Regions from separate parts of the Sporosarcina sp. QA0331 genome, predicted to be linked through region 1. Evidence: riboswitches for the same ligand, from Rfam matches in the RefSeq annotation. Region 1 holds a riboswitch; each other region holds the start of a gene.
What was found. Region 1 has a riboswitch for cobalamin ahead of AC0L13_RS01500 (ribonucleoside-diphosphate reductase subunit alpha). Riboswitches for the same ligand answer to the same signal wherever they lie in the genome.
Positions count from the first base shown of each region.

Region 2: another riboswitch for cobalamin. It lies ahead of AC0L13_RS02130 (ABC transporter substrate-binding protein); the one in region 1 lies ahead of AC0L13_RS01500 (ribonucleoside-diphosphate reductase subunit alpha).
Region 3: another riboswitch for cobalamin. It lies ahead of metE (5-methyltetrahydropteroyltriglutamate--homocysteine S-methyltransferase); the one in region 1 lies ahead of AC0L13_RS01500 (ribonucleoside-diphosphate reductase subunit alpha).

Region 1 covers NZ_CM147850.1:281,361-284,643, forward strand. The annotation lists gene AC0L13_RS01490 (sensor histidine kinase) at 1-862, opposite strand, end outside; gene AC0L13_RS01495 (response regulator transcription factor) at 859-1,527, opposite strand; cobalamin riboswitch at 1,679-1,859, shown strand; gene AC0L13_RS01500 (ribonucleoside-diphosphate reductase subunit alpha) at 2,017-3,283, shown strand, end outside.
Region 2 covers NZ_CM147850.1:409,278-412,560, reverse strand. The annotation lists gene AC0L13_RS02135 (FecCD family ABC transporter permease) at 1-694, opposite strand, end outside; gene AC0L13_RS02130 (ABC transporter substrate-binding protein) at 687-1,664, opposite strand; cobalamin riboswitch at 1,786-1,971, opposite strand; gene argS (arginine--tRNA ligase) at 2,297-3,283, opposite strand, start outside.
Region 3 covers NZ_CM147850.1:176,954-180,236, reverse strand. The annotation lists gene AC0L13_RS00965 (hypothetical protein) at 1-99, opposite strand, end outside; gene AC0L13_RS00960 (response regulator transcription factor) at 77-766, opposite strand; gene AC0L13_RS00955 (hypothetical protein) at 993-1,190, shown strand; cobalamin riboswitch at 1,231-1,363, shown strand; gene metE (5-methyltetrahydropteroyltriglutamate--homocysteine S-methyltransferase) at 1,520-3,283, shown strand, end outside.

The sequences.
Region 1 (3,283 bases):
ATTCATAGCCCTGCGCACTAATCGGTTCTTTTTGCAAGCGGTACGCATGTGCCCGGATTGTCGTCAATGGCGTCCTCAAATCATGCGATAAATTGGCAATTAGATCTTTCCGCAGTTCCTCTTCTTCCTTTTCACGAAGCCTTCCTAACTCCAATTCCTTCACCATTCTATTGAAGGATTGCTCAAGGCGCCCGATTTCATCCTCCCTGTTCACTACAACAGGTGCAGGGATGCCGTTTGTTTCAGAGGCAGTCATTGCTTCTTGTAAATGAAGCAGCCTTTTGCGGATTCGATAGAAAAAGAGTGTACATATTAAAATGAACAAGCCAAAGACGAGTAAAAGTGCGATTGGAAATAAATAATCATACTTTGCTCTCAATTTATCACTCGGGTTTTCCATATCTAGACGTGGAAGTTGCATGACCATGAAGCCTTCATTGTCATCAGCGCCAATAAAAGCAATAACTGTGAACGGATCCACTGTGTATCCGCGGTTCTTCTTTACGAAATCGATCGCATAAGATGCTGTCCATCTGTCCGGAACTGATAGGGATTCAGGAAATTTATCACGCGTTTTTCCGGATGCATCGACCCAATATAACGAAGCATCTGTGTAAAGCTGTTTGAGCTCAACTAGTTTCGCCCGGATTTCATCATCCGAAGCACCCGACAGCTCTTTTGCCGTTTTGTGCCACATCGACTCCAAATCAGTGCCGTTATAATACCGTGGAGATTCCTCGACGGAATATAGCGTGTTATAGAAAATGATCGATATTGTAGGAATGGCAATCGGGATAATCATCGTTGCGGTAATGAGTAATAACAGATACTGTGCCAATAAAGAATTTCTTAACCTTTTCATTGCTTCACCCGATAACCGATGCCTCGAATCGTTTCGATAATTGCAGGCGCACTCGGGTCGATTTCGATTTTCTCCCTTAAATGACGGATATGGACCATTAACGTTTTATCCCCATCAATGTACGGCTCTTCCCAGACACCTTCATACAGCTGCTCTTTCGTTAAAATCTGATTTGGATGACGTAATAAATACATAAAGATCTGATGCTGTTTTGCAGTTAACAGAATTTCATTTCCATCGCTTGCAACAATGCGATTTTCTATCATATGAATCGTTAAATGACCGATTTGGATAGTATCGGGAACTGCCCGCCGATGTCTTCTGAGCAGTACTTCAATTCGTGCAACTAGCTCTTCAGGATGAAAAGGCTTCGTTACATAATCATCCGCAAACTGCAATCCTTCTAGTTTGTCTTCAACGGATGTGCGGGCGGACAACATCAGAATCGGTATTTCAGGATAATTGCGCTTAATCCGTTGTCCAACTGTAAATCCATCTAGTCCAGGAAGCATTACATCCAAAATTACAATATCCGTTTCTTGGACACCTTCATCTACACGATCGCCCGAAGTATGCCATTGAACTCCATACCCGCGTTGCTCCAAATCCTCTTTGACGATCTGTCCGATTTCTAAATCATCCTCAACATATAAAATGTTTTTCACAAGAAGCCCCTCCACCTTTAATCAACCCTGTCTCTTCACCAATTCTCGGTCATACAGAAAAAACTGTCAATTAAAAGAAGAGCTTCTTTCTACCTATTTACTGTTTAAACACTACATGTTAGGGTATTAAGAGTAAATAACACACAACATATAGTATCGAACGATGGAATGGTACCGTTATCGGTTTAATAGGGAATCCGCAAATCGGAGCTGTCCCCGCAACTGTAAACGCAGACAACCGTCTCAAAATCCACTGCAGCATGTAGCCGCGGGAAGGGGAGATGGAAGGAGGAAGCGTTAGCCAGTAGACCTGCCGTCCATCGTCAAGCGACACTTTCTTCGGGGGTTGAGAGGTGGGAGCGAGCGGGTTTTTTGTGTTTTCGATGTTCAAGCCCATTTGTTTCCTACATTCAGATCCATGAGCGATGACTCCACCGATAAAGTGGACTCATCGCTTTTTCATTTTTAAGCCATTAACGAAAAGGAGAGATGGAACAGATGACAACCATCATTGAGAAAGCAAACAAGACGTACATATTGGACAAGCTGCAAGCTGAATTCGGAGTGGACAAACTCCAACCGCTTTTGACGGCGAGCGACCGCTGGAATGAGCGTCACCCTGCGGGAAGTGAATCCGATTGGTCAAAGGCGATGATTTTAGAGGTGCTGAGCAATATCGACGAAGCATCTGCCTATTGGACATTCGTCGCTGCACGGATTTATTTGCAGGAAGTTTATTCACGCCAGGAAAGCATGCGAGGCGCTAACGTCTATACGGATTTTGCCGACAATGTAGAACGGCTCGTCAAGAAAGGTCTGTATACACCTACCCTGACAGAAAAATATACACGTGCAGAATTGGACAAGCTTTGTGAAATCATAGAGCCGGAACGGGATAAACTATTTACATATATTGGATTGAAAACTCTCGTAGACCGGTATGTCACAGTTGATTTCAATAAACAGCCTGTCGAATTGCCGCAAGAACGTTGGCTCATCATCGCGATGACGCTTATGCAAAATGAAAAGGAAAATCGCCTTGAAAAAGTTGCGGAAGCGTATTGGGCGATGAGTAATCTGTACATGACCGTGGCGACGCCGACGCTTGCGAATGCGGGTAAGCCGCATGGACAGTTGTCTAGCTGTTTCATTGATACGGTCGATGATTCACTGCAAGGCATTTATGACAGCAATACCGATATTGCGAATCTATCAAAATACGGAGGCGGCATCGGCGTTTATATGGGCAAGGTCCGTTCGAGGGGATCGTCCATCCGAGGATTCAAAGGGGCTTCGAGCGGTGTCCTTCCGTGGATTAAACAACTGAACAATACGGCGGTGAGCGTCGATCAGCTCGGCCAGCGCCAAGGGGCGATCGCCGTTTACCTTGATGTATGGCATAAAGATATATTCACATTCCTCGATCTCAAGCTGAATAACGGTGATGATCGCCTGCGCGCGCATGATATTTTCACAGGTGTCTGCTTGCCGGATCTTTTCATGGAGCAAGTAGAGGCGCGCGGTGATTGGCATTTATTCGACCCGCATGAAGTGCGCACGGTAATGGGATATTCACTTGAGGATTATTATGATGAAACGAAGGGGGTAGGGTCGTTCCGCGAGAAGTATAAGGAATGTGCCAACCACCCAGAATTGACGAAGGAAACGGTTCCAGCGATTGAAATTTTGAAACGCATCATGCGCAGCCAGCTTGAAACAGGGACTCCGTTTATGTTCTACCGGGATGAAGTGAACC
Region 2 (3,283 bases), 130 kb from region 1:
TCCGGCGTTTGACGTTGACGCCTAAATGATGGGCGCGTTCCTCACCAAACAGCATGGCGTTCAACTCCCTCCGGTTCATCCAAAGAATGAAGGAACCGATGACGACGAACGGCAGCACCATGACGATATAATTCCAACCTCGCATCGATACACTGCCGAGGAGCCAGCCGATAATTTGCCGCAGCTCTTCTCCAGTGAGCGCGATCATAAGCGACAGTACAGAGCCTAAAAATGAACCGAAAATGATTCCAGTTAAGATGATTGTCTCCATTTTCATAGAACGGTCGACAAGCCTTGCGAAGCCGATGACGAGGAACATCGTCAAGGCGGCTCCCGTCATGCTGAAGACCGGTAATGTGTATGTGCCTAAAATTGGAATCGACAAACCGAAAAAGAGTGTCACGACAGCACCCACCGAGGCGCCGGATGACACTCCGAGTGTGTAAGGATCTGCGAGCGGATTTTTCAGCAATCCTTGGAATGCGGCCCCGGAAATTGCGAGCGCCGCACCGACGAGGCCGGCTAATATGACGCGTGGCATCCGGATTTTCCATAGAATATTAGTCGCTGTCGTATCCGACGAATCCCAAAACGTGCTGATCGGAATTTTAACGGTTCCAATCGAAACACCGAGCCATACCGCCACGATCAATGTGGCGGCGGACACGATGTAGGCAATTGCAGATTTATTCACTGAACGCCTCTGGATAGACAGCCTTCGCTATTTCTTCAAGTCCGAGTGCGAGACGTGGGCCTGTGCGGCTCGTCAAGTTTTCGTCTACTTGGACGACTCGGTCTTCCTTCACAGCAGTGATGTCGCTGAAGCCATCGCGGTTTTTCACGCTTTCCACAATATCCGGCACATAGCTGTACATGACAATGATGACGTCAGGGTTTTGCTTAACGATTTCTTCCGGGCTGATCATAACCCAGTCTTCTTCCGTCACAACGTTTTCCGCGCCGATCATGTCAAGGATTTGCTGCATGAACGTATTTTTGCCCGGTGCATAAATTTCCGGTGCATCCGATGTTTCGATGAATACGCGTTTTTTATTCTCGACGTTTGCTGTTTTCGCAAGAACTTCTTCGACCTTCGCTTTCATGTCCTCAACGATTGTTGCGGCTTCTTCCGTTTTACCGGTTGCCTTGCCGATAGTTTCGATTGTTTCATATGTCTGTTCGAAATCCGCCGCATTTTTCACGACGAATACGTTAATTCCCGCGTCGCGGAGTTGTTGAAGCCCTTCATCGCCTGTGCCGAGCATGGACTCATGCGCGAAGACGACATCCGGCGTCATTGAGACGATTTTTTCAACGTTGAATTCCATACCACCGATTTTCTCTTTTTCAAGTGCTTCTTCAGGGTAATTGTCCCAGTCATTGACTCCGACGATTTCATCGTTCAAACCGAGCGCGAATAAAATTTCCGTGTTGCTCGGAATCATGGAGACGATCGTTTCAGGTGCTTCTTCGAGTGTTATGTCATTGCCGACTGCGTCCGTTAATGTGACCGGGAATTCGGCTACTTCCTCAGATGTTTGATCCTCTGTTTGCGAGCTGCCGTTTACCGGTGTGTCGTCTTTCTTTGCATCGTCCGTGCCGCATGCTGTGAGCAAGAACGTTGCAAGGATTGCTGTTAGCCAAAGTTGCCAAAACTTTTTCATTCTGATTTCCTCCTGTTTGTTCCAAATAAAAATCCCCCGTTTTGTGGACGGAGGAATGTGCTTAGTAAAAATACAGCTACGAAAGGACGTGCCGATTTCCACCAAACCTATCCTCGTAGGGTACGGGTGACTCATGAAGGCAGGTCTCCTGGCTCATGCTCATCGCGTACCGCGCCTTCCCGGAATCTCTTCCAGTGGCATGTTGCAGCTTGCGAGCACTTACAGTGGCGGGACCGCGCCGGAATCAAACCGGCTTCCCTTTTAACCCCGGCGTTGACGGCGGGGCACCTTCATGTTTGGTTATGTAATTGATGTTCGGATTAATTATACTACAGTTTTGGAAGTTGTCGAGAGAGGGTTTATTCTGCATGCTTCACGTAGTACGAAGGTAACAAGATGAGTATTACTCCGCTAGATTGCACCATAACTTGTTTAAACTCGCGCATAACCTTGCCGACTGCTTTCGCTATGAGTTCTCGTGAAAAAGAATGGGTCTTCACGTTGGATGAATGGACCTTTGTACAAAAGAATGGACCTTCACGCGGGATGAATGGACCTTGGCGTGATTGAAATGGGCCCTCGTTGAAGTAAATATAAAAACGCCCCTCCGCTAGCAGAGGGGCGTGACATAATTACATTCTTTCCGGTGCGGCAACGCCGATGAGTTTCAACGCATTCGCAATTGTCGTGCGTGTTGCTGTGATCAATGCGAGACGTGCTTCGGACAAGTCGCGGTTATCCGGGTCGAGCACTTTTTCAGCATTGTAGAAGCTGTGGAATTCCGCAGCGAGCTCCTGGATATAGTTCGTAATCCGGTGCGGCGAGCGGAGTCTTGCCGCATCGCTGACGGCACGCGGGAAATCGCCGAGTTTCTTCAACAGTGACAATTCTTTTTCTGTCTGCAATAAATCAACATGATCCGTTGAAGCGGCAAGATTCTTTTCCTCCGCTTGGCGAAGGATCGATGAAATGCGGGCATGCGCGTATTGCGAATAGTAAACCGGGTTTTCATTCGACTGCGAAATCGCCAAATCCAAGTCGAAGTCCATTTGTGAATCGGCGGAGCGCATCGCAAAGAAATAACGGACAGCGTCCAAGCCGACTTCTTCAACGAGTTCGCGCAGAGTGACCGCTTTTCCGGTACGCTTGCTCATTTTGAATTTCTCGCCGTCTTTATACAACTGCACCATTTGCGCAACTTCCACTTCGAGCGTGTCGCGGTCGTAGCCAAGCGCCTCGATCGCCGCTTTCATCCTTGGAATGTAGCCGTGGTGGTCTGCTCCCCAAATGTTGATGAGCTTATCGAAGCCGCGGCGCAATTTATCCTCATGGTACGCGATGTCCGGCGTCAAATACGTGTACGAGCCGTCATTTTTAATGAGGACACGGTCTTTATCATCCCCGAACGTCGTCGAACGGAACCATGTTGCTCCTTCTTCCTCGAACACATGGCCATTTGCACGCAATTTATCGAGCGCGATGCCGATTTTGCCGTCCGTATAGAGCGATGTTTCCGAAAACCAGTTGTCGAACGGAACGCGGAAATCTTCCAAGTCCTTCTTCAACTTCGCCAATTCGAACTCAAGGCCGTACTTCCGGAAAAACTCCTGACGCTCTTT
Region 3 (3,283 bases), 100 kb from region 1:
GAGGATGTGAGGGAAACAATATCCGATAGTGACGACTGCAATGCAAATGGAGAAAACTGAAAATACTACACTCCAATCACTTCTCGATTTTGTATCCAATGCCCCACACCACCTTTACATATCTCGGATTTTTTGGATCTGCTTCGATTTTCTCGCGGATTTTGCGGATATGGACCGCCACAATATTTTCCGCATTATACGCTTCTTCATTCCACACACGCTCGTAAATCTCATTTATTGAAAACACACGCCCCGCGTTTTTCATAAGCAATTCTGTAATCTTGTATTCGATTGGCGTCAGCTTCACCGGTTTCCCATCAACCGATAACTCCTTCGCATCTTCATCGAGCGCCAACCCATCAATTTCAATCTTTTTCTGGCCATCGTATGTACCAAACTGGACATAACGCCGCAGCTGCGACTTAACGCGCGCCATCAACTCAAGCGGATGGAACGGCTTCGTCACATAATCATCCGCGCCGACCGACAATCCATGGATTTTATCCGTATCCTCCGCCTTCGCGCTTAGCATGATGATCGGGATGTTTTGCGCCTCCCGGATTTTGAACGTCGCCGTAATCCCATCCATATTTGGCATCATAATGTCGAGGATAAGCAGATGGACTTCGTTCGTTTGGATCAATTCAAGCGCCTCTTTCCCATCCGCCGCCTTTAACACGTTATATCCTTCATTTTTCAAATAAATTTCAATCCCATCGCGGATCTCCTTATCATCATCCGCCACGAGCACTGTGAACTTCGCCATCACCCGCACCTCACTTTCCTCTATGATACCAATTGTAATGGTTAAATCTTAACAATTCATGATGGGAATTATGAAGAAATTCTTAAGATGGGATTGTTCGACTTCAGATTTATGCCTAAAAATGATTGACCGGTGATAAAGATGGCTTGGGTGGTGATAAACGTTGTCCGAGTGGTGATAAAGTTTTGCTGACTTCGAATATTATCGGATTTGCATGGAGTTTGCCATGAAAAATGCCAAATTAGAGCGCATCAGTGGTAATGCCGGCTGCATCGGTGGTAACTGTACGAGAATCGGTGGTAAGCGTTTAAGTATTAAAGCCGTTTTTATTGTCGCTGAAGCTTCAGTAAGCAAGCGCATGTTTTCCTTAGTACACCATATTTACAATCGAAAAACTCTGATTTATTCTTCAAGTCGCCGTTGACAGAAAAATTTGCACATGCTACCTTTAATCAAATACAAAATCGTATAGCTAAGGAATAGGTGGTCTGAAATCTTTCAGATCTTAAATGGGAAGCCGGTGCAAATCCGACGCGGTCCCGCCACTGTGACAGCATTTCGCTGAAGCCAGACACCAGCCTATTTCAATAACGCTGCAAACCTACGGTAGATAGGATGGTGTTAGAATACATGCGCAAATCAGGTTGCATGCTTTTTCAGTATGCAATAGCCGTTTAAGCTGGCATTTTCGTACACTTCTAACCTTCCGTTAGAGGTGTTTTTTATTTCAAAAAAAGATGGGAGATGGGAAGTATGACAACAATCTGCAGTACGTTAGGATACCCTTATATCGGTGAAAATCGTGAATGGAAACGGAACTTGGAAGCTTTCTGGTCAGGCCATATAGGCGAAGAGCAATTGGTGAATGATATGCAAAAATTGCGGCTCGCCCACCTCCAAAAACAACAGGATGCAGGAATCGATAAAATTGCAGTCGGCGACTTCACATTTTACGATCGGATGTTGGATACGGCTGTTATGTTCGGTATGATTCCGGAACGTTACGATTGGCAAGGCGGCGCCGTTTCACTATCCACTTATTTTTCCATGGCTAGAGGAAATGATGATGTCGTCGCGAGCGAAATGACAAAATGGTTCAATACAAATTATCACTATATCGTGCCAGAGTTTGAGAATCGTAAACTTTCATTAACTGAAAACAAGCCTCTCAACGCTTATCGGGAAGCTAAAGAACTGTTAGGGATTGAAGGCAAGCCTGTGCTGATCGGCCCTTACACTTTTTTGAAGCTGTCAAAAGGGTATTCGGACAATGATATACCTGCCTTCTTATTGCATCTTCTCCCCCTTTACGAACAAATTTTAAAGGAACTGTCTGCGGCAGGAGTCCAATGGGTACAATTCGATGAACCTATTTTATCCACAAGCATTCAACAAGATGAGATGAAGACGGTTCACGAGATTTATAAGCAGCTGAAGACCGCCGCACCTGAGCTGAAGTTCATGATTCAAACGTATTTCGATTCAATCGAATGGTATAAGGAAACAGTGGAATTGCCTGTTGACGGAATCGGCTTCGATTTTGTGCATGGTTTGCAGAAGAACGTAAGCAATCTAAAGACACTCGGATTTCCTGCCGACAAAGTATTAGGAGTTGGCATTATTGACGGACGAAATATTTGGAGAGCCAATCTTCGAGAGAAGATCGAATTGGTACATACTCTTTCTTCTGTCGTACTATCTGAAAGAATGTGGATCCAGCCTTCGTGCAGCCTGCAGCATGTCCCCGTTACGACACGTTCAGAGCAAGCATTGGAAGCTACCATTAAAAATGCATTATCTTTTGCGGATGAGAAATTGCTTGAAATCCGTACGATTACCGCTAACTTGAATGGAGATGAAGAAACTGCATTTGGCGAGATTGAAGACAGCGTTGCAGCTTGCGAGCGTCTATCAGTGCTTCCTGAAAGGAACCGAGAAGACGTCAAAGCGGCTGTCAGCAAAATTTCCAGCAAAGACAGTGAGCGGAACCTTCCTTTTAATAAACGTAAGGAAGCTCAGCAATCAGCCTTTTCGCTTCCACTTCTGCCGACGACTACGATTGGCAGTTTCCCGCAAACGCCGGAAATTAGAAGGACAAGAACCAAATGGCGCAAAGGGGAAATTACGAATGAGCAGTATGAGGCGTTTATAAAAGAGAACATTCAATCTTGGATAGATATTCAAGAAGAGATTGGCCTTGATGTATTCGTTCACGGTGAATTCGAACGGACGGACATGGTTGAGTATTTCGGAGAAAAATTGGATGGCTTCACATTTACCGAAAAAGCTTGGGTTGTATCATACGGCTCCCGTTGTGTGAAACCACCTGTCATTTACGGGGACGTCGCTTTCAATCAACCGATGACTGTCGAGGAATCAGTCTATGCCCAATCCCTCACTGACAAACCAGTGAAAGGCATGCTGACAGGTCCTGTGACGATCTTGAATTGGTCTTTCGTTCGGGATGATATTTCGTTGGAGGAAGTAGCAAACCAACTGGCACTCGCCCTTCGGAAA